Regions from separate parts of the Streptomyces sp. NBC_01622 genome, predicted to be linked through region 2. Evidence: riboswitches for the same ligand, from Rfam matches in the RefSeq annotation. Region 2 holds a riboswitch; each other region holds the start of a gene.
What was found. A riboswitch is a leader RNA that binds a small molecule or an ion and turns the genes downstream of it on or off. The one in region 2 is predicted to bind S-adenosylmethionine.

Region 1: linked by a shared signal. The riboswitch ahead of thrC (threonine synthase) and the one ahead of OH768_RS45680 (amino acid ABC transporter permease) in region 2 are both predicted to bind S-adenosylmethionine.
Region 3: linked by a shared signal. The riboswitch ahead of OH768_RS38080 (aminotransferase class V-fold PLP-dependent enzyme) and the one ahead of OH768_RS45680 (amino acid ABC transporter permease) in region 2 are both predicted to bind S-adenosylmethionine.
Region 4: linked by a shared signal. The riboswitch ahead of OH768_RS01295 (putative leader peptide) and the one ahead of OH768_RS45680 (amino acid ABC transporter permease) in region 2 are both predicted to bind S-adenosylmethionine.

What each region holds. Positions count from the first base shown of each region.
Region 1 covers NZ_CP109293.1:5,145,398-5,152,328, forward strand. The annotation lists gene groL (chaperonin GroEL) at 1-1,474, opposite strand, end outside; gene OH768_RS23195 (cold-shock protein) at 1,885-2,091, opposite strand; gene OH768_RS23200 (MoaD/ThiS family protein) at 2,523-2,798, opposite strand; gene thrC (threonine synthase) at 2,882-4,213, opposite strand; SAM riboswitch class I at 4,231-4,387, opposite strand; gene OH768_RS23210 (glucosyl-3-phosphoglycerate synthase) at 4,570-5,514, shown strand; gene OH768_RS23215 (trehalose-6-phosphate synthase) at 5,611-6,931, shown strand, end outside.
Region 2 covers NZ_CP109293.1:9,845,345-9,852,275, reverse strand. The annotation lists gene OH768_RS45695 (GNAT family N-acetyltransferase) at 1-282, opposite strand, end outside; gene OH768_RS45690 (ABC transporter substrate-binding protein) at 363-1,391, opposite strand; gene OH768_RS45685 (amino acid ABC transporter ATP-binding protein) at 1,443-2,240, opposite strand; gene OH768_RS45680 (amino acid ABC transporter permease) at 2,237-3,217, opposite strand; SAM riboswitch class IV at 3,552-3,660, opposite strand; gene OH768_RS45675 (glutathione S-transferase C-terminal domain-containing protein) at 3,737-4,621, opposite strand; gene OH768_RS45670 (putative leader peptide) at 4,689-4,802, opposite strand; gene OH768_RS45665 (alginate lyase family protein) at 4,918-6,168, opposite strand; gene OH768_RS45660 (alginate lyase family protein) at 6,196-6,931, opposite strand, start outside.
Region 3 covers NZ_CP109293.1:8,224,179-8,231,109, reverse strand. The annotation lists gene OH768_RS38090 (Lrp/AsnC family transcriptional regulator) at 1-73, shown strand, start outside; gene OH768_RS38085 (hypothetical protein) at 70-606, opposite strand; gene OH768_RS38080 (aminotransferase class V-fold PLP-dependent enzyme) at 643-2,004, opposite strand; SAM riboswitch class IV at 2,171-2,287, opposite strand; gene trpD (anthranilate phosphoribosyltransferase) at 2,364-3,428, opposite strand; gene OH768_RS38070 (cytochrome bc complex cytochrome b subunit) at 3,563-5,212, opposite strand; gene OH768_RS38065 (Rieske 2Fe-2S domain-containing protein) at 5,209-6,264, opposite strand; gene OH768_RS38060 (c-type cytochrome) at 6,261-6,931, opposite strand, start outside.
Region 4 covers NZ_CP109293.1:280,869-287,799, forward strand. The annotation lists gene OH768_RS01280 (TauD/TfdA dioxygenase family protein) at 1-290, opposite strand, end outside; partial or broken gene OH768_RS01285 (isopenicillin N synthase family dioxygenase) at 336-1,363, opposite strand; gene OH768_RS01290 (AAA family ATPase) at 1,713-2,270, opposite strand; SAM riboswitch class IV at 2,661-2,773, shown strand; gene OH768_RS01295 (putative leader peptide) at 2,795-2,923, shown strand; gene OH768_RS01300 (ABC transporter substrate-binding protein) at 3,171-4,790, shown strand; gene OH768_RS01305 (ABC transporter permease) at 4,794-5,753, shown strand; gene OH768_RS01310 (ABC transporter permease) at 5,750-6,676, shown strand; gene OH768_RS01315 (dipeptide ABC transporter ATP-binding protein) at 6,658-6,931, shown strand, end outside.

The DNA.
Region 1 (6,931 bases), 4.7 Mb from region 2:
CGATGATGCCCTCGGCGATCATGTCCACGTACTCACCGGACGCGGCGTTGAGGCCGTGACCGATGGGCAGGTTGCGGACCTTCTCGACGACGACTCCGCCTTCGAGACCACCGTTGACGGCGATCTGCTTCAGCGGGGCCTCGAGGGCCAGCTTCACGATCGCCGCACCGGTGGCCTCGTCACCTTCGAGCTCGAGCTTCTCGAAGACGTGGCCCGCCTGGATGAGCGCGACGCCGCCACCGGCGACGATGCCCTCCTCGACGGCCGCCTTCGCGTTGCGAACGGCGTCCTCGATACGGTGCTTGCGCTCCTTGAGCTCGACCTCGGTGGCCGCGCCCGCCTTGATGACGGCGACGCCGCCGGCGAGCTTGGCGAGGCGCTCCTGGAGCTTCTCGCGGTCGTAGTCCGAGTCGCTGTTCTCGATCTCGGCGCGGATCTGGTTGACCCGGCCGGCGACCTGGTCGGCGGAGCCGGAGCCGTCGACGATGGTGGTCTCGTCCTTGGTGATGACGACCTTGCGGGCGCGGCCGAGGAGGTCCACGGTCGCGTTCTCCAGCTTGAGGCCGACCTCCTCGGAGATGACCTCGCCGCCCGTGAGGATGGCGATGTCGCCGAGCATGGCCTTGCGGCGGTCGCCGAAGCCCGGGGCCTTGACGGCGACGGACTTGAAGGTGCCGCGGATCTTGTTGACGACCAGCGTGGACAGGGCCTCGCCCTCGACGTCCTCGGCGATGATCAGCAGCGGCTTGCCCGACTGCATGACCTTCTCCAGGAGCGGGAGCAGGTCCTTGACGTTGGCGATCTTCGAGTTGGCGATCAGGATGTACGGGTCGTCGAGGACGGCCTCCATACGCTCCATGTCGGTGGCGAAGTACGCCGAGATGTAGCCCTTGTCGAAGCGCATGCCCTCGGTGAGCTCGAGCTCGAGCCCGAAGGTCTGCGACTCCTCGACGGTGATGACGCCTTCCTTGCCGACCTTGTCCATCGCCTCGGCGATGAGCTCGCCGATCTGGGTGTCGGCGGCGGAGATGGAGGCCGTAGAAGCGATCTGCTCCTTGGTCTCCACGTCCTTGGCCTGCTCAAGGAGGGCACCGGAGACGGCCTCGACGGCCTTCTCGATACCGCGCTTGAGGGCCATCGGGTTGGCGCCGGCGGCTACGTTGCGCAGACCCTCCTTGACGAGGGCCTGGGCGAGGACGGTCGCGGTGGTCGTACCGTCACCGGCGACGTCGTCCGTCTTCTTGGCGACTTCCTTGACCAGCTCGGCGCCGATCTTCTCGTACGGGTCCTCGAGCTCGATCTCCTTGGCGATGGAAACACCATCGTTGGTGATCGTGGGGGCGCCCCACTTCTTCTCGAGGACGACGTTGCGGCCCTTGGGGCCGAGGGTGACCTTGACGGCGTCGGCGAGCTGGTTCATCCCGCGCTCGAGACCGCGCCGTGCCTCCTCGTCGAACGCGATGATCTTGGCCATGTGAAGTGGTCCTCCCGGACTGGGGTGGATTGCTCCGGACCGCGCTGGCGCCCGCGACGGACGGCCTGCCTGCCCCGTGGTTCCTTGCACCACCTGGCCTGCGGGCCTCACCGACCCGGTCCTTCGTTATCACTCTCACCTTCAGAGTGCTAACGCCAATGATTAGCACTCGGCATGCCCGAGTGCAAGGTGCGCCCGCGAAGCGGGCTCGTTGAGGGGTGGTGGTCGGGCGACGGGTGGGCGCAAGCGGCTGCCAGGTTCTGACCTCCCTGGCACGGGCCCGGCACCGGCCCGGACGCGTCCCGACTCCGGGCATGCCGAAGGGCCCGTACCCCAGGAGGTGACCCCCCAGGAGTACGAGCCCTTCGGTGAAGAACGAAGAACGTCGCTGCTGTTCGTCGGCGCGTGCTTCAGCCGGTCGCGAGCCGGACCATGTCCGCCTGCGGCCCCTTCTGACCCTGCGAGATCTCGAAATCGACCCGCTGACCCTCTTCCAGGGTGCGGTAGCCGTCCATCTGAATCGCGCTGTAGTGGACGAAAACATCCGCACCACCGTCGACCGCGATGAAGCCGTACCCCTTCTCCGCGTTGAACCATTTGACGGTGCCCTGAGCCATGCCTAACTCCCCTATTACTGGCCCTTGCACGGATCCGCACTTCGCGGATCCGGGTCAGACCTCACCCCCCACAGGATTGGGGGCGTGCGCCGGAACGCGTCGACCGCGGCCGAATGTATCCGTCCAACTGCCGTCTGCAACAGGTCAATCCGACGAGAATTCCGGGCAGGACCGGTCGGGAATTTACGGAGAATTCGTCCGACTTCAGGGCAAGTCGGGCCCGATAAAGGCAATATAAGGCGCAAAAGACCTGCACACTTTGGCTACTTCTCATCGCACGCGGAGCCGGTACTCATATGCGTTCGGCATGCGGAGTGGAGCGCGTTCCCCAACTGTACCCCGCTCAACCATAGAGAATTGCCCCCTCCGCTTCTCTCACGGAGGGGGCAATTCGATGAACTCTTGGTAATCGACGTTACCTAGGGTAACGATCAGCCGCCGGCGACGGCCGGAATGATCGAGACGCCGGCCCCGTCCGGGGTGGCCGTCTCCAGCCCCTGCTCGAAGCGGACGTCGTCGTCGTTGACGTAGACGTTGACGAACCGGCGCAGCTTCCCCTGGTCGTCGAGGACGCGGGCGGAGATCCCGGTGTGGTTCTTCTCCAGGTCCGAGATGACCTCGGCGAGGGTCGCACCTTCGGCGGTTACTTCGGCCTGCCCGCCGGTGTAGGTGCGCAGGATGGTGGGGATGCGGACACTAACGCTCACGATGAAACCTCCGGTCAGCTTCTTTTTAGGGGCGCGGGGCACTGCGCGACCAGCCCCCACCGGCCCGCAGACGAACAACGACGCTAGGACGCGAGCCCAGCTTCCCTGAAGGACTCAAGACTCGGGCGGATCGTCGCGGTGAGCCCGGTACCGGCAACCGCGTCCAGCGTCTTCAGACCGTCCCCGGTGTTCAGCACGACAGTCGTCAGCGTCGGGTCCAGCAATCCGTTGTCGATCAGCTTCTTCGCCACGCCCACGGTCACCCCGCCCGCCGTCTCCGCGAAGATCCCCTCGGTCCGGGCCAGCAGCTTGATCGCGTCGACGACCTGCTCGTCGTTGACGTCCTCCACCGCTCCGCCCGTACGCCGGGCGATGTCCAGCACGTACGGCCCGTCCGCCGGGTTCCCGATGGCGAGGGACTTCGCGATGGTGTTCGGCTTCTGCGGGCGTACGACGTCGTGCCCGGCCTTGTAGGCGACGGACACCGGCGAGCAGCCCTCCGCCTGGGCGCCGAAGATCTTGTACGGCTTGTCCTCGACGAGCCCGAGCTTGATCAGCTCCTGCAGACCCTTGTCGATCTTCGTGAGCTGGGAGCCCGAGGCGATCGGCACGACCAGCTGGTCGGGAAGCTTCCACCCGAGCTGCTCGCAGATCTCGTACGCCAGGGTCTTGGAGCCCTCCGCGTAGTACGGCCGCAGGTTGACGTTGACGAAGCCCCAGCCCTCGCCGGCCGGGTCGCCGATCAGCTCGGAGCAGAAGCGGTTCACGTCGTCGTAGTTGCCCTCGATGCCGACGAGCTCGCCGCCGTAGATCGCGGCCATGACGATCTTGCCCTCTTCCAGGTCGTGCGGGATGAACACGCAGGAGCGGAAGCCGGCCCGGGCGGCGGCGGCACCGACCGCGCCGGCGAGGTTGCCGGTGGAGGAGCAGGAGAGGGTGGTGAAGTCGAACGCGCGGGCGGCCTCGATGGCCTGGGCGACGACGCGGTCCTTGAAGGAGTGCGTCGGGTTGCCGGAGTCGTCCTTGACGAACAACTTGCCCGCGTCGACGCCCAGTTCGCGGGCGAGGTTGTCGGCCTGGACGAGCTTGGTCCAGCCGGGGTTGATGTTCGGCTTGGTCGCCACGTCGGCGGGGACGGGCAGCAGGGGCGCGTAACGCCAGATGTTCGCGGGGCCCGCTTCGATCTGCTTGCGGAGCTCTTCGGTGTCGTAGGCCGAGAAGTCGTAGGCGATCTCCAGCGGGCCGAAACACTCCTCGCAGGCGAAGACCGGGCCGAGCGGGACGCGGTGGCCGCACTCGCGGCAGGACAGCGCGGCGGCGGGGCCGAGATCAACGGTGCTCGTGGGGTTCGGATCCGCGGCGGTCGTGTCCGTCTTCGCGGAGTTCGTGGTGCTTGCAACAGTCTGCGCAGCCATGGAGGCGAGGCCCTTTCTCCTCATCTTCCTCACGACGCATCTCGCCGTGAGACGGATTTGGCACCTTCCCGAGCCGGGAGCCTCACCACGTCAGCGTGTACCTGCGTGACAAGACCGGCTGGAGGGTTGCCGGGGCTTCATCGGGCCGTATCCCTCTGCCCCTCTGGATGAGCGGTGTTCAGTTGTGTATGCGATTGTCCCGCCGACGGCCCCCGACATGCGATGGTCATCAGCGTTGTTCAAGACTGTAACCGAAGGCCAGGACAGTTGAGTGAGCCGTCCGAACCGCGAGATGGATCACAGACTCACTGTCTGTGACCAGCCCTCGCCGAGAGAACGCAGAGGAGCCGCGCAACGTGCTGAAGGAAGTCGAGCACTGGCTGAGCACCCGCTCCTGGTCCCTGACCGATCGGCCGCTCCACAAGATTCTGGCCGCGAAGCACCGCACGGGCCAGTCGGTCTCCGTCGTGCTGCCCGCACTGAACGAGGAAGCGACGGTCGGTGACATCGTCGCGATCATCCGTCACGACCTCATGCAGCAGGTCCCGCTCGTCGACGAGATAGTCGTCGTCGACTCCGGGTCCACCGACCGCACCTCCGAGGTGGCCGCCGCGGCGGGCGCCCGGGTCGTGCACCGGGACGACATCCTGCCCCGCATCCCCGCCGTGCCCGGCAAGGGCGAGGTGCTGTGGCGCTCGCTGCTGGTCACCAGCGGCGACATCGTCTGCTTCATCGACGCGGACCTGAAGGAGTTCTCCTCCGACTTCGTCACCGGGATCGTGGGCCCGCTGCTCACCGACCCCGGCGTCGACCTCGTCAAGGCGATGTACGACCGCCCGCTGGGCGGCGCGGCCGGCCAGGGCGGACGCGTCACCGAGCTGATGGCCCGCCCGCTGCTGAACATGCACTGGCCTCAACTGGCCGGATTCGTGCAGCCGTTGGGCGGCGAGTACGCTGCCCGCCGCTCGCTGCTGGAACAGCTCCCGTTCCCCGTCGGCTACGGCGTCGAGCTGGGCATGCTCGTCGACGCGCTGCACCTGGTGGGCCTGGACGCCCTCGCCCAGGTCGACGTGGGCGTGCGCAAGCACCGGCACCAGGACGGGCAGGCGCTGGGCCGCATGGCCGCGCAGATCTACCGCACGGCACAGCTGAGGCTGGCCCGCGGGCATCTCATCCGGCCGTCCCTCACCCAGTTCGAGCGGGGACCGGAGGGTTTCGAGCCGCGCACGTACTCCGTGGACACGGAGGAACGGCCGCCGATGGCCGACATCACCGAGTACCAGTCGCGCAAGGTGGCGTAGCCGGCGCGGGGGCGGACGGCCGTATACGGACCCGTCCGGTCCGTTGTGACCCGTCCCTACGTTTGAGTGTTTCCGGGCCGGGCTAGGTTGTGCCGTATGGCTTCTACGTCGTCCACGTCGTCCGCGTCCGGTGCAGCTCAGGTGCTCGTCGCGTCCAATCGCGGTCCGGTCTCGTACGAGGTGGGCGACGACGGTTCGCTGCGCGCCCGGCGCGGCGGCGGCGGGCTGGTGTCCGGGCTGTCGGCGATCGGGCCGGACGCGGGGGCGCTGTGGGTGTGCTCGGCGCTGTCCGACGGCGACCGGGAGGCGGTCCGGCGGGGCGTCGGCGAGGACGGAGTGCGGATGCTCGCCATTCCGGCCGACGTGCACGCCGACGCGTACAACGGGATCGCCAACTCCGTGCTGTGGTTCGTCCACCACATGCTGTACCAGACCCCGCTGGAGCCGGTCTTCGACGCGGAGTTCCGGCGCCAGTGGGCGTCGTACGAGACGTACAACCGGGCGTTCGCCGAGGCGCTGGCGGAGGAGGCGGCCGAGGGCGCGGCGGTGCTGGTGCAGGACTACCACCTGTGTCTGGTGCCCGGGATGCTCCGTGAGCTCCGTCCCGACCTGCGGATCGGGCACTTCTCGCACACGCCGTGGGCGCCGGTGGAGTACTTCGCGATGCTTCCGGACGACATCCAGGTGCGGCTGATGGAGGGCCTGCTCGGGGCGGACCGGGTCGCGTTCCTGACCTGGCGGTGGGCTACGGCGTTCGAGAACTGCGTGCAGGGGCTCGACCCGTACAGGTGGCTCCCCCAGTGGCCGTCGGGTGCGCCGCGTTCGATCGAGCACCTGGAGAAGGAGCGCATCACCCGCAGGACGCTCATCGGTGTCCACGGGCTCGGCGCCGACGCCGAGTTCCTGCACGCGCGCTCGCACCAGGCGGACGTCGAGGAGCGGATGGCCGCGCTGCGCGAGGAGATCGGCGAGGGCCGCAGAACCATCGTCCGGGTGGACCGGACCGAGCTGTCGAAGAACATCGTGCGCGGGCTGCTGGCGTACCGGCAGCTGCTCGACGACCACCCCGAGTGGCGGGAGCGGGTCGTGCACGTGGCCTTCGCCTACCCGTCCCGGCAGGACCTCGCCGTGTACCGGGACTACACGGCCGAGGTGCAACGGGTCGCGGACGAGATCAACTCCCTTTACGGGACGCCCGGTTGGACCCCGGTCGTCCTCCACGTCAAGGACGACTTCGCCCGCTCGCTGGCCGCGTACCGGCTCGCCGACGTGGCCCTCGTCAACCCCATCCGCGACGGCATGAACCTCGTCGCCAAGGAGGTCCCGGTCGTCTCCGACGAGGGCTGCGCGCTGGTCCTCTCCCGCGAGGCGGGCGCCTTCCAGGAACTGGGCAAGGACGCGATCGCCGTCAACCCGT
Region 2 (6,931 bases):
CTGGACGCCCTGTCCGGAGCGGACGATCTCCCAGCCGTCCGGGGTCTCGCCCACTCCGCGCACGGCGGCGGTTCCGCCGGGGCCGATGAGAGTGGCCAGGTCGGCCCAGGCGCGCGGATCGTCGTTGTCGGTGATGGCGTGGAAGCCGGCCACGTCGACGGGGTAGCGGGCGGCGCGGCCGACGCGTTCGGCGAGATGGGCGTGCGGGCCGGTGAGCGCGGCCCAGGCCGGGTTGTCCAGGACGTGGGAGGTGGTCGTTTCGAGACTGGCGGTGGAAGACATCGGGTGACGGCTCCGGTACTGGTCGCACGGGTCGGGGACCCCGCCGGGTTGTGGCGGGGTCCCCTTGCCGGGAGGGTGGGTCAGGAGTCGCTGAGCGGCAGTCCGGGCGGGTTGACCTGGGACTTGGCGACGGCCTCGTTGGAGAGGTTCCAGGCGGCCAGCCACTTGGCGTACTGACCGTTCTTGATCAGGTAGTTGATGGCGTCCGCGAGGGGCTTGGCGAGGCCGCTGTTCTTCTTCGCGGTGGCCGCGATCAGGCCCTGGAGGGAGGATCCGGCGCCGGAGTACGTGCCCGCGTTGCGGACCGCCTTGGCCGTGCCCTTGGTCGAGGAGACCTGGTAGGCGACCGAGGGGTTCGGGGCGAGGTAGGCGTCGATCTTCCCGGAGGCCAGCGCGAGGTAGGTGCTGTTGTTGTCCTGGAAGTACTTGACGGTGAGCGCCTTCTTGCCCTCGGCGGCCAGCTTCTTCTTCCACTCCAGGAGGATCCGTTCCTGGTTGGTGCCGGCGCCCACGGCGACGGTCTTGCCGGCGAGGTTCTCGTAGTTGCCGTCGAAGTTCCAGGAGTTGTCGGCCTTCACCGCGAAGCCGAGGTTGTCCTCGCGGTAGGAGGCGAACTCGTACTTCGCCTTGCGCTCCTCGGTGTCGGTGACGTTGGAGAAGGCGACATCGACCTTGCCGCTGTCCAGGCCGATGAAGAGGTTCTCCCAAGTGGAGTTCTTCAGCTCGGGCTTGAGGCCGAGGACGGCGGCGACCAGGCGGGCGATGTCGGTCTCGGAACCGGTGAGGGTCTTCTGGTCCGAGCCGACGTAGCCGAGCGGCGGGGAGCCGGCGGGCAGGAAGCCGACGCCGACCTCCAGCTTGCCGCTCTTCGCTGTCGCCTTGGGCAACTCGGCGCTGATCGACTTCACTTCGGCGACCTTGAGCGTCGCCTCCTTGGCGGCACCGAGGGAGAAGGCGCCCACGGTGACCGTGCCGGAGGCGGCACCGCCGGACGTGGTGGCCGCGTCACTGTCGCCGCCGCAGGCCGCGAGACCACCGGCGAGGGAAGCGAGGACGGTTCCCGCGGTGAGTCCGCGAGTGATTCTGCTGCGAAGGCTGGGCGTAGACATGGCTGTTCCTAGGCTCGGTGTTCGGGGCTGTCGAAGGTGAAGAGGTGAAGCTCAGAGGACCTTGCTGAGGAAGTCCCTGGTCCGTTCGTGCTGTGGCTTGTCGAGGACCTCGTGGGGCGGGCCCTGTTCGACGATCTTTCCGCCGTCGATGAAGACGACCCGGTCGGCGACCTCGCGGGCGAAGCCGATCTCGTGGGTGACGATGACGAGGGTGGTGCCGCTGGTCGCCAAGTCCTTGATGACGGACAGGACTTCACCGACGAGTTCGGGGTCGAGGGCGGAGGTCGGCTCGTCGAAGAGGATGACGCCGGGCCGCAGGGCGAGGGCCCGCGCGATGGCCACGCGCTGCTGCTGGCCGCCGGAGAGCTGCCTCGGGTAGGCGCCGGTCTTCTCGGCGAGACCGACGCGGCCCAGCAACTCCCTTGCCAGTTCCAGGGCTTCGGGCTTGCCGAGCCTGCCGGTGGCGACCGGGGCGGCGGCGACGTTGTCGAGGACGGTCAGGTGCGGGAAGAGGTTGAAGTTCTGGAAGACGAAGCCGATCCGGCTGCGCTGCGCGAGGATGGCGCGCTCGCTCAACTCCTTGAGCCTGCCGCCCTGTTGCCGCACTCCGATCAGCTCTCCGTTGACGCTGACGTAGCCGATCTCGGGCTTCTCCAGGTGGTTGATGACCCGCAGCAGCGTGGACTTGCCGGAACCGGACGGGCCTAGGATCACGGTGACCTCGCCGGGCCGCACCGTGAGGTCGACGCCGTCCAGGACCCGGTGGGCGCCGTACCACTTGTGGACGTCGTGCACCTCTACGGCGGCGGGTGTGATGTCCGCCAGCGGTTCGACGGTGTTCGTGGTCATACGGCGGTCTCCCTGCGGATGCGGGCCCGCAGATCGGTGACACCGTTGCGGAGTTTCTGGATCGGGGTGGGCGGCAGGGAGCGGGTGGCGCCCCGGGCGTAGTGGCGCTCGACGTAGAACTGGATGACGGACACGACGCTGGTCAGGATCAGGTACCAGACGGTGACGACCAGGAGCAGCGGCACGATGTCGCCGGGGTAGGTGGAGCCCATCGTCTGCGCGGAGCCGAACAGGTCGAGCAGCGAGACGTAGAAGACCAGCGAGGTGCTCTTGATCAGGCCGATCAGCTGGTTGACGTAGTTCGGGGTGATGGAGCGCAGCGCCTGCGGGAAGACGATTCTGCGGAACTGGTAGCCCTTGGGGAGGCCGAGGGCGGAGGCGGCCTCGTGCTGGCCCTGGTCGACGGAGAGGATGCCGCCGCGGACCACTTCGGCCGCGTACGCCGCCTCGTTGAGGCTGAGTCCGACGACGGCGACGACCATGTCGGTGGCGAGCTTCGACTCGTCGAAGGAGAAGAAGGCGGGTCCGAAGGGGACGCCGATGCTGAGCGTCTGGTACAGGGCGCTGAAGTTGTAGAGGAAGATCAGCACCACGATGAGCGGGATGGAGCGCAGCGCCCACACATAGGTCCAGCTCGCGGCGCGCAGCACGGGGCTCTTCGACAGCCGGGCCAGGGCGAGCAGGATGCCGCCGAGGAGGCCCAACACCGCGCTGAGCGCGGCCACTTCGAGAGTGATGACGAGTCCGTCGAGGATCGTCGGGCGCAGGAACCAGTAGCCGAAGCGGTCCCACTGGTAGAAGGAGTTGGTGACCAGTCCGTGGACGAACTGGGCGATCAGCACCAGCACGACCAGCGTGACGATCCACCGGCCGGGTCGGCGCAGCGGCTGAACTCGCTGTGCCGTCAGGGGTTTTGACGGGGCGTCGGCGGACGGGGCGTCGGCCAGGGACACAGTGGTGCCTGGGGGTTCACTCATGGTGGGCTCCGGCGGGTTCACAGACCCCGGTCCGTGGCGGTGGACGCGCGACGGCGGACGGCACGCGCGGGTGCACGGGACCGGGGGCGGGGAAGGGGCAGGCACACCGGCGGGAGCGGGTGTGCGTCAGAGGTGCGTCGGCCGACTGGTCGTCAGGCCCGACAGCGGGCGCGGCCCGAGGCGGTACACAGTGCGCTGCTGACCCGGAGCAGATCGACAGCGCGGTCGGCGACGAACAGGTTGGCGTACGACCGTACGCAGCCCTGCGGGCGGCATATGGCCGTCCTGGGAGCTGCGTACATGGCGTCACCTGTCACTGTTCCGGCCCCGCAGGGCCTCGCGCTTACCGAAACGTCATCCGGTCCGGTCGTCACCTGGGGCACCCCACCGCGTGCGAGGGTTGCCGGTCAGCAAGCCAGGGCTTGTCGCTGACACTCATGACCGTTCTGGCCGCAAGTTAAGACAATTGCCCGAACGAATGTCAACGGCCGTCCACCAAGTGGATGGTGCGGACGCCCCTCAACTGCGGCAAGCTCCCGTTTCGTCCGCGGCATGGGCTGCCCAGTCCAGGATCTGGACGGCGGCACCGGCGGCCTCCAGGCCCTGGCAGCGGGCGTGGTGGCGGCGGGCGATGCCGTCGAGGTCCAGATGGGCGCCGAAGGCCGGGTGCGCGGCCAGTCGGCGGGCGTAGGCCCACAGGTGGGGATGGTCGGCGATGCGCTGCACGGCCGCGGCGTCCAGGTGGTAGCGGTGCACGGTGTCGAGTTGCACCAGCGTCACCCACAACTCGACGTCTGCGGCGGTGAGTTCGTCGCGGATCATGTGCTCGCGGCCGTCCAGCCAGCGGTCGAGCGAGCCCAGCGTCTCCAGCAGTCGGCCGAGGGCTTCGTCACGTTCCGCCTGTTCGCCACCGGCCGCGCCGGCGCGCTGCGCCGCGTCCTCGATGCCCTGTGCGCAGAGCCGCTCGACGGCCTCGATCTCCGACTCGGCGCCGCACGGGTAGAGCTGGGGTCCGCCCTGGCCGAAGTGCCGGGCGAGGTCGCGGGTGATGTCGGGGGCGTGGGTGCTGACGATGCGGCCGGACCAGTCGTCGCTGAGTACGGGCGCGGTGGCCGGTCCGGAGTAGCGGTGGGCGCTCGCCTCGTAGAGCGGGCGCAGTGCGGAGTGTCCACCACTCGGACAGTCGGGTACGGCGGACAGGAACACGGCCGGACAGCTCTCGTGGAGGCCGAGCAGGCTGTGGGTGACGGCGATGCGCAGGCCGTCGGCGCAGGCGGTGGACAGGTGGAGGCGGTAGCGGCGCGGGACGGCGTAGTGCCCGCTGCGCGCGTCGCGCCCGATCCGGCCCCGGAACTGGGGGGCGGAGCGGGGTGAGGGGACGGCGGCGAGAGGCGTGACGGACATGGGACTCCCCGGGTACGGGCGCGTGGACGTACGCGCGGCGGAAGCGTCGTCGAACGGTGGAGGGGACTCAGCGCAGTGGGCTCATGGCGCTGCAGACCCGCAGCAGATCGATGTGACGGCGGGAGGTCAGAAGGGGCGAACGGTCCACTCGGCTGGTGGTGACCGGCTCAAGGCGCCCCATGTTTCCCTACCTGTTCACTAGGATTCCCTACTGGAGTGTCGATCCACCGTCGCCCGGGGTCAAGAGGGCGTCCACGGGTCGGGCACAGATCCCGACCCGTGGACATGCCGGGCCGCTACTTCGCGTACATCAGGGTCCCGAAGCCGAGCTGGTCGTAGCCGCCGCTGTCGGAGCCGTAGTCACCTCCCCCGCCCTCGGGTGCGACGAGGTTGTAGTACATGGCCGAGATGTACTTGTCGTCGAGGCTGATCCGGCGGTTGTAGTGGAAGTGGAGCATCGCCCACACCGGCCGGATCTGGCCGCGCGAGGAGGAGGAGATCACCGTCTGGGACGACTGGGCGCAGCTCTGCCCGGTCCCCCAGGTGTAGGTGGTGAAGGGCACGTCGCTGCCGCTGTTGTACTTCGCGACGTACTGGGCTGCCTTCATGAAGCGGCGGCTGTCGTACGAGTACAGGTCGTCGCCCTGGTTCCAGGCCATCTCGCACACTGCGCCCATCTGCCCCATGCCCATGACGGTGTGGCCCTGGTCGCGGCCGGACTCCTGCCACTGGCCGAGCGCGTAGCCGTCCGAGTCGGTGTACAGGTACGGCACGGCGTGCGCGATCGAGCCGTTGCCCGCACCCGACTTGAAGTACGTGACGGCCTGGTCGTACTTGGCGCTGTCCTCGTTGAGGATCCCGATGGCCAGGATCGACGCCATGTTGCACAGGTCCCAGTTGGCCCAGTAGTTGGTGATGCAGGCGTCGTTGTGGTTGGTGAGGAAGCTGTTGTTGAGCGGGTAGAAGACGTTTGCCAGCATCTGCTGGGCGGCGGCGAGATTGAACCCGCTGTAGTCCCGCATGAGTTCGCAGGCGTTGGCGAACTGCCAGCCGTACAGACCGGCCGCGAGGAACCGGTCGGCATTGCCGGTGACCGAAGTCAGCGTGGTCGACCAGGCGTTGAGGATGTTCGCGGCGCACACGGCGTTCGCCTCGGTGCCACCGACCTTCCAGCGCAGGGCGTTCTGGTAGGCGGCCGCGATGTCGTTGTAGAGGAGGCTGTAGTTCTGTCCGGTGCCGCCTCGGATGATCGTGGCCGTCGCCCGGTTCGTCCAGGTCGACTGGGAGTGGGAGTTGGCGGTCAGCCTGTTCCAGCCGGACAGCCAGGGGTCGGTTCCCGCCGCGACCCTGACCTTGGCCCGGTTGATGTCACCGGCGTTGTGCAGCATGCCGGGGTGGGTGAAGGTGGCCGGTGCCGCGTGCGCGGTCGTGGCCACCGTGGCGCCGCCGAGGGCGACGGCTGCGGTGAGCCCGCCCGCGGTCTTCAACAGACCGCGGCGGCTCAACTCTGTTCTGCGGAGGTGCTCGTGGGGGGAAGTGCGGCTCATCGCTGTGCATCTCCAATCCGTGGAGGATCAGGTGGGCGTGATGCTCACCTCGTCGAACTCCGTGGTGCAGCGGACCGGTTGGCTGCGCGAGCAGACCACCAGGCCGACGTAGTAGGGGGCGTCACCGAAGCCGGGGATGTCTCCGTCGGCGAGGGGGGTCCAGGTGACACCGTCATCGGTGGACAGGGCTGCGCTGAACGCGGTCCCGGCGCGCTTCAGCCGCAGCAGGGCGGGGAGGGTGGCCGCGGCACCGCCGGTGAAGGCGGAGGCACCGGCCACGGTCTTGCGGAGCATGAGTTGAGCGCTGGTCCCACCGGTGACGATCGCGCCCGCCGCCTGGTCGAACGGCGACAGCGACTTCGCCATGAGCAGGCCCACCCGGTCGGCCGTGGCGCCGGTCCGGGAGACGAGCCGGGCGACGACTTCGCAGTCACCGTTCACGGGTTGCCGTACGAACTGCCCTGTCATTCCTTGGCCGTTGGCGTTCAGGTCGACGCCCGCGCCCCGCACGGTGAAGGTCCCGCCGTCGTACGACGTGCTGCCCGGCGTGGTGATCGCCACCACGCCCAGCGTTCCGAAGGCGCGGTCGTCGAGGACGGTGTCACCGAGGTCGCCGTACGTCCACGGCGCGGGGGGCGCGGTGCCGACCGTGAGGGCGAGGGCGCCGGTGGCGGTCCCTGAGGCGTTGGCGGCGGTGGTCGCGACTGTGAACTCCCCTGTCTCCGTGGGGATTCCGGAGATGAGCCCGGTGCGCCGGTCGATG
Region 3 (6,931 bases), 1.6 Mb from region 2:
CACGCACGTGGCGTTCCGGACGTACTCCCAGCACGACCTGGAGGCGGCGTTCGCGATCGGGCTGGACTCCTAGCGGGCGTTGAGCCGCTTCCACAGGGTGACCAACGCGCCCCAGTTCACGACCTCCCAGGCCGGTAGGTCGGTGCGGCGACCATGACCGCCTCGCAGGGAGAGCCGGGCGTCCCGCCGCTTCGGCCACCACGACGACGGCACGGACCAGTCGGGCAGATCGGCATCGAGCCGCGGCTCCCGCAGGTCGGCCCACCGGTAGGCCGACAGCCCGCCCGGGACGAACAAGCCGTCCGCGTCGGCGGTGAGGGGGCCGAAGGTGACCTGCCTCCCCGCTTCGAGACGGTCCAGCAGGGCGGGCACCTGCGCGTCCGCCATCCGCTGCCGGAGGTGCTCGACGACTGACCGTATCCGCTGGTTCTCGGGGCGGTCCTGGTCCGCCGAGCCGACCTGGATCTGCCACTCGTCGACAATGAAGGCCTGTTCCACCCCGTCGGCGAAGCGCAGCCGGTGCCGGTGGCCGCAGCCGTACCAGCCGACGCCGTGTCGCTCGTCCTGTCCGACGGTCACGTCCATGGTGGAGCGCCAGTGCGTCACGTCCGCCCAGCGGCGGGGCCGCCCGTCCCTGGATCGTCACACGGCCGGCACGCAACGGCCGTCCTGCGTACGGTAGTTCCACTTCGCGCCGTCGGTCACGAGCTCCCGTACGGCCGACACGAAGCGCTCGACGTGCTCGTCCGGGGTGCCCGCGCCGAAGCTCACGCGGATCGCGTTGAGGGACTTCTCGCCCGGGGCGGCCTCGGGGGCACCGCACTCGCCCTGGGTCTGCGGGTCGCTGCCGAGCAGGGTGCGTACCAGCGGGTGGGCGCAGAAGAGGCCGTCGCGGACGCCGATGCCGTACTCGGCGGAGAGGGCGGCGGCGAAGTGCGAGCTGTTCCAGCCGTCGACGACGAAGGAGAGGACACCGACGCGCGGGGCGTCGTCGCCGAACAGCGACAGGACGCGGACTGCCGGGACCTCGGCCAGGCCCGCCCGCACCTTCTCGATCAGGTACTGCTCGCGCGCGACCAGCGTGTCGAAGCCGGCCTCGGTGAGCGCCTTGCAGGCCGACGCGATGGAGTAGGCGCCGATGACGTTCGGGGAGCCGGCCTCGTGCCGGGCGGCGCTGTCGTGCCACTCGACGTCCACTCCCCCGTCCTCGCGCCGGGTGACCTTGCGGCTGGCGCCGCCGCCCGCGAGGTAGGGGTCGGCGGCCTGGAGCCAGTCGGCGCGGCCGGCGAGGACTCCGGAGCCGAAGGGGGCGTAGAGCTTGTGGCCGGAGAAGGCGATCCAGTCGACGTCGAGGTCCTGGACGGACACCGGGTGGTGCGGGGCGAGTTGGGCGGCGTCCAGGACGGTCCGGGCGCCGTGGGCGTGCGCGGCGGCGGCCAGTTCGCGGACCGGCCACAGCTCGCCGGTGACGTTCGAGGCGCCGGTGACACAGACCAGGGCCGGGCCGTACGGGTCTCGGGCGGCGAGCGCCTGCTCCAGGGTCTCCACGGCCTGGCGCGGGGTGCGCGGGGCGTTGAGGTAGGTGACCCGGGCGTCCTTCCAGGGCAGCAGCGACGCGTGGTGCTCGGTCTCGAAGACGAAGACCTGGCAGTCGGCGGGGAGGGCGGCGGCGAGGAGGTTGAGGGAGTCCGTGGTCGAGCGGGTGAAGATCAGCTGGTCGTCGGCGCGGCAGTCGAGGAACTCGGAGACGGTCTTCCGCGCGTTCTCGAAGAGGTCCGTCGACAGCTGGGAGAGGTAGCCGGCGCCGCGGTGGACGCTGCCGTAGTACGGGGCGTAGGCCGCCACGTCGTCCCAGACGCGCTGCAGGGCGGGGGCGCTGGCCGCGTAGTCGAGCGCCGCGTAGGTGACTTCGCCACCCGTGACGAGCGGGACGGTGACATCCCGGCCGAGAACGGGCAGCTGGGCACAAATGGTCTGAGCGGCGGCAGCGGTGGAGACAGACATGGCGAACTCCTGTGAGAGGCAAGACGGAACCACCGTGCGAACGCGCAGGGCTCAAACACGGAGGAGGGTGAAAGGGGGTATGCGGAGGCGGGGCTCGACGCCCTATCGCATTCGCTTGCTCACAGAGGGCTCCCTCGATGACCAGGACCCCTGGTGTCTTTCGAGGGGCCCGCGCTTGCCGCAGACCTCGCTGCCTACGGCCTGGTCTTCACCCGGGGCACCCCGCCACGGACGGAGGGTTGCCGGACAGTCGGCCGGGGCCTCATGACTGTCACTCATGACCTGGTCAGAAAACCTACGTGAGGTGATCGTCGTCCCGCAACCCGTGTCCGGATCGCGGGACGACGACCGCTATACCGCTACGCGTTGGTGGCAGCCGCCCAGCGCTCCAGCGTCCGCTTGGCGGCGCCCGAGTCGATCGACTCCGCGGCCTTCTCCATCCCGCCCCGGATCCGGTCCGCCAGCGGCCCGTCCCCGCGCTCCAGCGCCACCAGGGCAGCCGCCGAGTTCAGGAGTACGGCGTCCCGCACCGGGCCCGTCTCGCCGTCCAGGAGACGGCGGGCGACACCCGCGTTGTAGTCGGGGTCGGCGCCGCGCAGGGCCTCCACCGGGACGAGTTCGAGGCCGACGTCCCGGGGGTCGAAGGACTCCTCGGTGACCTTGCCGTCGCGGACGATCCACACCCGGGAGGTCGCGGTGGTGGTCAGCTCGTCGAGGCCGTCGTCACCGCGGAACACCAGCGCCGAGGAGCCGCGTTCGGCGAGCACGCCCGCGATGAGCCCGGCCATGCGGGTGTCGAAGCAGCCGACCGCCGACGAGGTGACCTTCGCCGGGTTGGTGAGCGGGCCGAGCAGGTTGAACGCGGTCGGAATCCCCAGCGCCCCCCGGACCGCGCCGACGAACCGCATCGAGGGGTGGAACTTGGCCGCGAAACAGAAGGTGATCCCGGCCTCCGCCGCCACCCGCGCCACCTGCTCGGTCGGCAGGTCCAGATTGATGCCGAGCTTCTCCAGCACGTCGGAGGAGCCGCTCGCCGAGGACGCGGCCCGGTTGCCGTGCTTGACGACCTTCGCGCCGGTACCGGCGATCACGATCGCGGACATCGTCGAGATGTTGACCGTCCTGGCCCGGTCGCCGCCCGTACCGACGATGTCGACGGCCGGCCCCGGGATGTCCAGCGGCTTCGCGTGGGCGTACATCGTCTCGACGAGACCGGTGATCTCCTCGACCGTCTCGCCCTTGGCCCGCAGCGCCACCAGGAAACCGGCGACCTGCGCGTCCGCCGCCTCACCGCTCATCATCCGGTCCATCGCCCACGCCGTGTCGGCGGTGCTCAGGTCCTGTCCGGCCAGCAGCGCACTCAGTACGTCGGGCCAGGAACGGGCCGCCGCGGTGTCGCCTCCAGCGGGGGTCACAGCGCTCATACGGCCGCTCCTGGGTGTCGTAGAAAAATGGTTCAACGATGTGCCCCCACCCTATCCAGCGCGGGACATGGCGAAGGGCCCCGTCCGGTGTTCGGACGGGGCCCTTCGACTGTGGCGTGGCGACGCCTCAGCGATCAGTGGTGGCCGTGGCCGCTCGTGATCTCCTTGTACTCCTCGACGGTGGGCTTGGGGATCTGGGACTCCTCGCCGTAGTACGCCTCGCTCAGCTTGGCGCGCAGCTTCTCGGAGCCCTTCACCTTGCGCTCGACACCGTTCTCGTCGACCGTCGCGCCGATCGCGGCCGGCACGTACTGCTCGTGCGCGGTGAGCGTGTGCAGCGCGTCCTGGCTGAGCGGCTCGTGCACCTCGATGAACTCACCGTGCGGCAGGCGCTTGATGATGCCCGACTCGCGGCCGTGCAGCACCTTGTCCCTGTCCCGGCGCTGGAGACCGAGGCAGACCCGCTTGGTGGCGATGAACACGAGCACCGGCACCACGAAGAAGCCGACACGCACGAACCAGGTGATCGAGTTGATCGACAGGTGGAAGTGCGTGGCCCAGATGTCGTTGCCGCCGCCGACGAGCAGGACGAAGTACCACGAGATCCACGCGACACCGAAGGCCGTACGGGTCGGGACGTTGCGCGGGCGGTCCAGGATGTGGTGCTCGCTCTTGTCGCCGGTGACCCAGGACTCGATGAACGGGTAGACCGCGATCGCGACCAGGACCAGCGGGAAGATGACCAGCGGGATGAACACGCCCAGGACGAGCGTGTGGCCCCAGAGGTTGATCTCCCAGCCCGGCATCGTACGGATCAGGCCCTCGGAGAAGCCCATGTACCAGTCGGGCTGGGCACCCGTGGACACCATGTCCGGACGGTAAGGACCCATGGCCCAGATCGGGTTGATCGAGGCGATCGCCGCGACGGCCGCGATGACGCCGAAGACCAGGAAGAAGAAGCCTCCGGCCTTGGCCATGTAGACCGGCAGCAGCGGCATGCCGACGACGTTGTTGTTCGTCTTTCCGGGGCCCGCGAACTGCGTGTGCTTGTGGTAGAAGACCAGGATCAGGTGGCCGACCACCAGCCCGAGCATGATGCCCGGCAGCAGCAGGATGTGGATCGAGTAGAACCGCGCGACGAAGTCGCCGCCCGGGAACTCGCCGCCGAAGAGGAAGAACGACAGGTACGTGCCGACGATCGGCACGGACAGGACCGCGCCCTCCATGAAGCGGACACCGGTGCCGGAGAGCAGGTCGTCCGGGAGCGAGTAACCGGTGAAGCCGGTGAACATGCCCAGGACGAACAGCAGGAAGCCGAACAGCCAGTTGACCTCACGCGGCTTGCGGAACGCGCCCGTGAAGAACACGCGCATCATGTGCACGAACATGGCGGCGAGGAAGATCAGCGCCGCCCAGTGGTGGATCTGACGGATCAGCAGACCGCCGCGCACATCGAAGGAGATGTGCATCGTCGAATTGAACGCCTCCGACATCAGCTGCCCCTGGAGCGGGACATAGCTGCCGTGGTACGTCACCTCGTTCATCGACGGGTGGAAGAACAGCGTCAGATACACACCCGTGAGGATGATGATGATGAAGCTGTAGAGGCAGACCTCGCCCAGCATGAACGACCAGTGGTCGGGGAAGATCTTGCGCATGTTGGACTTGGCCAGGGAGTAGATCCCGAGGCGTCCGTCCGCCCAGTCGGCGACACGCTCGCCGGCCGGTGCTTTGTCGCGCCGCTCGCCCGCCGCGGCTGATGTGTGCGTCTCGTTGGTGCTCATCCGCGCTCCCAGAATGCAGGACCGACGGGCTCCTCGAAGTCGCCGAGCGCCTGGAGGTAGCCCTCGTCGCTCACGCCGATGCGCAGCTGCGGCAGGGCGTGACCGGCCGGGCCGAAGATCACTCGGGCACCGTCGGAGAGGTCGAAGGTGGACTGGTGGCACGGGCACAGCACGTGGTGCGTCTGCTGCTCGTACAGGGAGATCGGGCAACCCACGTGGGTGCAGATCTTCGAGTAGGCCACGATGCCCTCGTGCCCCCACTCCAGCTCGCGCTTGTCCTTGATGTTCTCCGGCTGGAGCCGGACGATCAACAGCGCCGCCTTGGCGATCTGGGTCTGGAAGTCCTCGTCGGTCTCCTCCAGGCCCTCGGGCTTGGCGAAGGTGAGCGAGCCGACGGCCACGTCCGAGGGACGCAGCGGCAGGTTCGTGTTCATGTTGACGAGCAGCTTGCCCTTGGACCAGATGGTGTGGCGGAGCTTGGTCCCGGGCAACGGGCCCAGGTCGCGCAGCAGCATCACGCCGGAGAGCGGGAACAGGGCCAGCGCGCCGAACATCGTGTTGCGGATCAGCTTGCGACGGCCGAGCGCCGACTCCTTGGCACCGTCCTTGAAGTCGGCCATGACCTTGGCCTTGACCTCGGGGGGCGCCTCGATCGCGTGCCGCTCGTCGGCGATCTCCACGTCGGACATCAGGGTACGGGCCCAGTGGACCGCGCCCGCGCCGATGGTGAAGAGCGCTCCGCCGAGGGTCAGGCCCAGCGCGAAGTTGAGCGCGCTGATGTGACCGATCGGGAAGACGAAGATCGACTTGTCGGCCGGGATCGCCACGTACGAGGCGATGAAGCCGACCGTGAGGAGCATCGACAGCGTGAACAGGAAGGCGACGACGCGCTCGGACCGCTTGGCGGCCCGCTCGTCGATGTCCTGGACACGGTGCTCGTGCGGCGGCAGTCCCGGGTCGGCGAACGGGTTCTGCTCGTCCGCTACCGACACCGCGCCGTGCGCGTCCTGCTCAGCGGGCAGGTTCTCTTCTGGAATGTCTTGGCTACTCATGACTTCTTGGCCTTTGCGGTCCGAGCGGCGACCCAGACGGCTACCGCGATCAGCGCGCCCAGACCGAAGATCCAGGCGAAGAGACCCTCACTGACCGGACCGAGACCGCCCAGCTCAAGACCGCCGGGGCTCTCGGTGTTGTCGCCGTTGACCGCGTTGAGGTACGCGATGATGTCCCTCTTGTTCTTCGACGACAGCGTGGTGTCGGGGAAGGAAGGCATGTTCTGCGGGCCGGTCTGCATGGCCTCGTAGATGTGCTTCGGGGCAACGCCTTCGAGGCTCGGCGCGAACTTGCCGTGCGTCAGCGCGCCGCCCTTGCCGGTGAAGTTGTGGCACTGGGCGCAGTTGGTGCGGAACAGCTCGCCGCCCTTGGCGATGTCCGACCCCTCCGGCCCGTACTCGTTCTTCGTCGGGATGACCGGACCGGCGCCCAGCGAGGCGATGTACGCCGCGAGCTGGTCGATCTCGGCCTGGGAGTAGATGACCTTCTTGGCCGGGATCTGGGCGCCCGGCTGCTGGGCCGGCATACGGCCGGTGCCCACCTGGAAGTCGACCGCCGCGGCGCCGACGCCCACGAGGCTCGGTCCGTCGGAGGAGCCCTGACCGCCGGTGCCGTGGCAGCTGGCGCAACCGACGGCGAAGAGCTTCTTGCCCTCGTCGATGGAGA
Region 4 (6,931 bases), 9.6 Mb from region 2:
GTGCTGGCCTTGCCGGTCTGCTTGACGTTGTACGGGTAGACCAGCGGGTTGGCCGGGTGCTTCACGGCGGTCGGGTGGTCGAAGGGCCGCGCGAACAGGCTGACGGCCGCGACCTGCTGATCGGGCGTCAGATGCTGGCCGCGGAACACGAGGACCTTGTGTTCCCGGAAGGCCCGGCGCAGTTCCTCGGCGGTGCTCTCGTCGACGGGCGCGGTCAGATCGACGCCGGCGACTTCGGCGCCGAAGCGGGGCCCCGCCCTGAGGATGTCGAGACGGGCGACGGTGGTCATGACGTTCTCCTTCTTCTACGACGGGTGCGGGTGCGTGGGACTCGTTCAACGTCCCCGGCAGCTGTGGGCCAGGACGTCGGACCACCAGCGTTCGGCGAACCTCGGGTGCGAGCGGAGCCAGCCGATCACGGCGTTCTCCCCGAAGGCGGCGAGGAGCGGGTTGTCGGGATCCTCGGTGACTCCGCGGCTCAACGCCGCCAGTTCCGGCGGCAGTTGGAGCGGCTGCACCACGGCGTCGAAGCGCGGGCCGAGGAAGAACGGGATGGAGTTCCGGTGAACGCCCGACCGCGGGCTGACGACCCGGTGCTGAGTGGCTTTCAGATAGCCCTGGGTGGCGATCTCCAGCATCTCGCCGATGTTGAACACGAAGGCGCCGGGCACCGGTACGGCGTCGATCCATTCGCCGTCCTCACTCCGCACCTGGAGTCCGCCGACCTCGTCCTGCTGCAACAGGGCGAGATATCCGTAGTCCTTGTGCGCGCCAACCCCTTGATCGGCGGTCTCGGCGGCACGCGGCGGATAGTGCACGATCTTCACGTGTACTGCCGCCTCGTCGTCGAACCACTGGTCGAAGTAGCGCTCGTCCTGCCCGAGCGCGGCAGCGAGGGCGCGCAGGACCTCGCGGCTCACCCTTAGCGCCTCCGCCTGCCAGCGCAGCACGATGTCCCGCAACTCCGGGAGCGCGGACGGCCATTGGTTGGGGCCGACGAGCCGGAGGTAGTCGGGATCGCCCGGTCCGGTGGGGATCGCCTCCCGTTCCGCGCGATGTCGATCTGTTCGCGCCAGTCGGCGCTGCCCGCCGTGTACTCGGTGCCGGTGCGTGTGTAGCCGCGGAACTGGGGCGAGTTGACGTTCTCGATCTCCAGCCGCTGTTCGTCCGGCAGTGCGAAGAAGGAGCGGGCCGCGTGCAGGATCTCGTCCCGCACGGATACGGGAACGCCGTGTCCGGTGACGTAGAAGAACCCCACTTCGTGGGCGGCGGACCGGAGTTCGCCCAGGAAGGCGGCACGGTCGGTACCGGGATCCCGGAAGCGGGAGATGTCGATGACGGGGAGGGCGGTGGGCTGTGCCATGGGTTCCTTCGCGGCGGCAGCAGACCCGGACACGGCGGTGCGCGCGTCAACTGTCGTACAGGGACGTTCGATTGACGACAGACCCGGGGGATGCGCCGAGAGCGGGCGGAGGGAGGAAGGGGCGAGGTCGAGGTCGTCGCGCGAAGGTCAACGACAGAACTGGTCGGCGCGGCGGCTCACCCAGAAAGGGTCGAGCAGCACCGTGTGTGCCTGGCCAGTGGTGTCCATGGCCGGATCAAAGCACACCCGGGAAGGTGCGTCCACCACGCGTCCCGAGCGGTGAGACGACCACGGACATCGCCCGCCGCGGTGGCCGGACCCTCCCGGAGCCGCCGATCGGGCCCCGCGGTCACGTGCCTCGGACGGTGAGTCGGGCGATGGTGTCCGCGATCAACGCCACTCGGTCGGCCACGTCACCGGCCGGCACCTCCACGAGGTCGTAGCCGAACCGCCGATAGCTCTCTTCGTGGATCCGCTCGAACACCAGCGACTCCTGGAAGCTGATCCGGCGGGCGTCGGTGGGTTCGCAGAATCCGATGTTGCGGACGAAGAAGACCTGCGGTTCGTAGATCCGGTCGCGGGTGATCCGTTCGATCTCGCCGAGGAGCGGCGTCGGAGCGGGGCGGCCCAAGTACCTGGTGAGGGCGTGCGTGCAGACCGGGGATCGATCGTAGATCTGGTGGGTCACGTTTCGCGTCGCGGACTTCATTTGTCGTCGGCGCTGCAAGTCGACCACCTTCTCGACGAAGGCCGGCCGGGTCCAGGGCTCGGCGTCCCCCTCGGCCTGCTCGCCCGCGATGACCGCGGTGGCCGCCTCCTCGACGACGTCGAACCCGTCCGCCCTCAGCCGACGGAGGATCGTGGTCTTTCCGGCGCCGGGCGCACCGGTGAGGATGTATCGCTGCATGGCGGGTCCTTGGTTCGTCGTGACGTGGGGGCCGACCGCGAACGGCTCGGCTGGAACTGGCAGACGGCAGGCGGCAGTTCGGTGTGAGGTGTGACAGGAACCCCGGTTCGAGCCGGGGTGGTGAAGGCCGCCGTGCGGGGCGATGAACGCCTCGCGGCCGAGTGAGGGAGGGCGGAGATCACGCCGGGAGAACAGCCACGGAATCCGGTCGGCCGGGCGCAGTGCGATCCGCAGCCGGACGGTTCCGGGCCGGTGCGGCAGCCTAGCCGACACACCGGGCACCTGCTCTGTGAGGGAAGGTGCCGGTGAGGCTGCGGTGACGACCTCGCCGACTCCGCACCTCTGCCCCGGCATTGACGCACGGCGACACGGCTCCATACGATCAACAGCGGCATTGAGTGTCAGCGTCAAATCCCGGTCGGCTGACCGGCAACCCCCCGACGCAGTGGGGCGCTCAGGGCGAACGCCCGGCGGGGACGCTGATGGCTCTGCGAACGCGCGACCCCGTGACCGGGGTCCCGGATATGGAGGACGGCGTGCTCAACAGCTACGGCCCGAGTGCCTCCTGTCACGACGCCGTCGTTTTCTCCCGGCTCTCGCGCCGGCGCCACATCGACCTGCAGCGCTTCACCAGCTGTCTGTGTCACAGCTGACCGAGTCCGGCCTTCAGGGCTGACATCTGTCCGGCCTTCGAAGCTGACAGCTGTGGTCGCCCGTCTCGCACGGGCCTCTTCCCCCCTTCTCCCACGGGTCGACATGTGCGCGGGTGTGCCCCGCGCAGGTCGACGCGTTTTCCACGCTTCATGAGTCCCGCCCCCGCCGGGGTCGGCACCGTCCGCGTCCAGCCACGGTCCGCGCAGGTCCGTGTGCACGCGGTGACACGAGTAGGAGCACCTCTCCGTGACAGCACATCCGGTCTCCCGAACCACTCGACGAGCGGCTACGGCCGCCCTTCTGACCACCAGTTTCCTACTGACCGCCTGCGGATCGGGTGGCGGAGGCTCCGACGCCGGCGGCGGACAGGCCAGGTCCGGTGGCACCCTGACCTTCGCGGTGGGCTCCGACGCCGGCTGCGTGGACCCGCAGCAGGTGGCCAGCAACGACACCATCTACTCGGTGCGCCAGATCGTGGACTCCCTCACGGACCAGGACCCCGAGACCGGCAGGATCGTGCCGTGGCTGGCGAAGAGCTGGGACATCAGCTCCGACGCGACGACGTTCACCTTCCATCTCAGATCGGGTGTCACCTTCAGCGACGGGTCCAAGCTGACCGCTCAGGTGGTCAAGGACAACTTCGACGCGGTGCCGAAGCTCGGCGCGCTGGGGACCCTCGCCGAGGGCTATCTGAGTGGCGTGAAGAGCACGACCGTGGTCGATCCGCTCACCGTCAAGGTGACCTTCCAGCAGCCCAACGCCCAGTTCCTGCAAGCCACTTCGACGCACTCGCTGGGCATCGAGTCGTCGGCGAGTGCGAAGAAGTCGCCGCAGGAGAAGTGCAGCCAGGGGGTGGTCGGCTCTGGGCCCTTCGTGCTGAAGCAGTACGTACAGAACCAGTCGATCACGCTCGTCAAGCGCACCGGCTATGCCTGGGGTTCCCCACGGTGGACCAAGAGCGGCGAGGCCTATCTCGACAAGGTGGTCTTCAAGGTCGTACCCGAGGCGGGAGTTCGGGCCGGCAGCCTCCAGTCGGGTCAGGTGGACGCGATCAGCAGCGTCGGCAAGGCCAACGAGGCGGCTCTCAAGGGCGGTCAGGTCACCCTTCAGCGGCGGGCCAATCCGGGCGTGGTGTTCGGCCTGGCCTTCAACAACTCGCGGCCGGTTCTGAAGGACGCGCGGGTGCGCCAGGCCATCGGGTTCGCCATCGACCGCAAGCAGATCACCGACACGGTGTTCCCGACCGGGACCCGGCCCGCGACCAGCGTCCTGGCACACACCACACCCGACTACGCCGACCTGTCCTCGGACCTGACAACCGATGCGACCAAGGCGAAGTCCCTGCTGGACGCGGCCGGTTGGAAGGTCGGCAGCGACGGCATCCGGACGAAGGACGGCAAGAAGCTGAGCCTCGCGGTCGACTGGATTCCCAACTCGGCCACGAACCAGCCCGCGTTGGAGCTGATCCAGCAGCAACTCAAGGCTGTCGGCGTCGGCCTGACGCTCAAGCAGCTCCAGGTCACCCAGCTCGCCCCGACACTTCAGTCCGGCGACTACGACGCGGCATGGAGCAACGTGACCCGCGCGGACCCGGACATCCTGCGCAGTTCCTTCTCCACCAAGCTGGCCAACTTCTACCGCCTTCCCGCGACCCCGCTGGACACCGCGCTGACCGGGCAGGCGGCGACCACGGACACCACCAGGCGCGGCCAACTGGTGGAGCAGGCCCAGCAGTTGATCGTGCGGAACGCCTACGACGTGCCGGTGGTGGAACTCCAGACCCAGATCGGCGTGGCGAAGAAGGTGCACAACCTCAACTTCGACGCCTCCAGCCGGATCCAGCTGCACGACACCTGGATCGGCTGACGCATGCGCCGCTACGCGATCAAACGGCTCGCCCAGGCGGTCGGGGTGCTGTGGGCCGCCTACACGGTGTCCTTCCTGGTCCTCGACTTCCTGCCGGGCGATCCGGTCACGGCGATGGCCAGTGCCGGAATGGACTCCGGGACGGTCGACCCGGCCCAACTGGCCGCGCTGCGCCACGAGTACGGCTTCGACAAGCCGATTCTGGTGCAGTACGCCGACTATCTCGGCCGGGCGGTGCGCGGGGACTTCGGCGACTCGGTCTCCACCGGTCGGCCGGTGTCCTCGACGCTGGCCGACGCGCTGCCGCAGACCCTCCAGCTGACCGGTGCCGCACTGCTCCTCGCCGTGCTCCTCGGCGGTGGACTGGCGGTCGTGGCGACCTACACCTCCCGCCGATGGCTGCGTCAACTGCTGCTGTCCCTGCCGCCGTTGGGGGTGTCGGTCCCGACGTTCTGGGTGGGGCTGCTGCTTGTCGAGTCGTTCTCCTTCCGCCTGCACTGGTTCCCCGCCTTCGGCAACGACGGGCTGCGGGGGCTGATCCTGCCGGCGCTGACGCTGGCGATCCCGACCGGCGCGCAGGTGGCGCAGGTGCTGGCCAAGAGCCTGCTCACCGCGCTGGACCAGGCCTATGTGGAGACCGCGCGTGCCAAGGGTGCCGGGCGGTGGCGGGTCCATCTGCGGCACGCCCTGCGCAACGCGTCCCTGCCCGCGCTGACCGTGGTCGGCCTGCTGGTGGGGCAGTTGATCGCCGGTTCGGTGGTCGTCGAGACGGTGTTCTCGCGTGACGGCCTCGGCCGGGTGACGGCCGCCGCGGTCACGGCCCAGGACATCCCACTGGTCCAGGGCGTGGTGGTGTTCGGGGCGCTGATCTTCGTGCTGACGAACCTGCTCGTCGACCTCGTCTATCCGCTGCTCGATCCGCGGATCGTGGTGGCCTCGGGCCGGAAGGCGGTGGCCGCATGAGTCAGGGTCTTGTCGACGACACCGCCGCCGATGCCGCGCTCGGCATCGCGCGGCCGGTCGAACCGGGGGCCGGCCCCGGGCCGGCGAGCCGAGTCGACGCGCGCCGGGTCCTGCGGTTCGTGGTGCGCCGCCCCGGGCTGCTGCTGTCGGTCCTGGTCCTCGTCCTGGTGGTGCTGGCGTCGTTCTGGCCCGGCCTGTTCACCTCGCGCGACCCGCTGACGGGCGTACCGTCGCAGAACTTCCGGGGCCCGAGCGGCGCGCACTGGTTCGGCACGGACGAACTGGGCCGCGATGTGCTCTCGCGAGTTGTCCACGGTGCCCAACTCTCCCTGAAGGCTACCCTCATCGCGGTCGCGGTCGCCTTCGTGGTGGGCAGTCTCATCGGACTGGTCGCCGGCTTCGTGGGCCGCTGGATCGACGACGTACTGATGCGCTTCGTCGACGTACTCCTCTCCATCCCGGCACTGTTCCTCTCCCTGGCCCTGGTCACCGCGCTCGGCTACGGCACGGTCAAGGTGGCGGTCGCGGTCGGCATCGCCAGCGTGGCGAGCTTCGCGCGGGTCACTCGGGCCGAGGTGCTGCGGGTGCGCCAGGCGGTCTTCGTCGAGGCCTCGCGCTCGTGCGGGGCCCGCTGGTACTCGGTGCTGGGCCGACATGTGCTGCCCAACGCGGCGGGTCCGGTGATCGTCCTGGCGACCCTCGACTTCGGCTCCTCGATCCTCGCCGTGTCGGCCCTGAGCTTCCTCGGCTACGGCGCCCCGCCACCGGCACCGGAGTGGGGCACGTTGATCTCCGACGGCCGCAACTACCTCGCCAACGCCTGGTGGTTGACGGCGCTGCCCGGGCTCGCGATCGCGGCGACCGTGCTGGCCACCAACCGCATCGCACGCGCGCTGGACGGCGAATGGTCCCGGCAGTCATGAGCGAGCGCCCGCCGAACACACCTGGAACGGATGAGGACTTGAGCACGACACCGAGCACTGACCCGGACCCCGGCCAGGACGCCACACTGGAGATACGCGGCCTGTCCGTGTCGTACCGCACCCGCGGCGGCACCGTAGCGGCCGTGCGGGACGTCGATCTCGACGTACGCCCGGGCGAAGTGACCGCGGTGGTCGGCGAGTCCGGGTCCGGCAAGAGCACCACCGCGCATTCGATCACCCGGCTCCTGGCCGCCA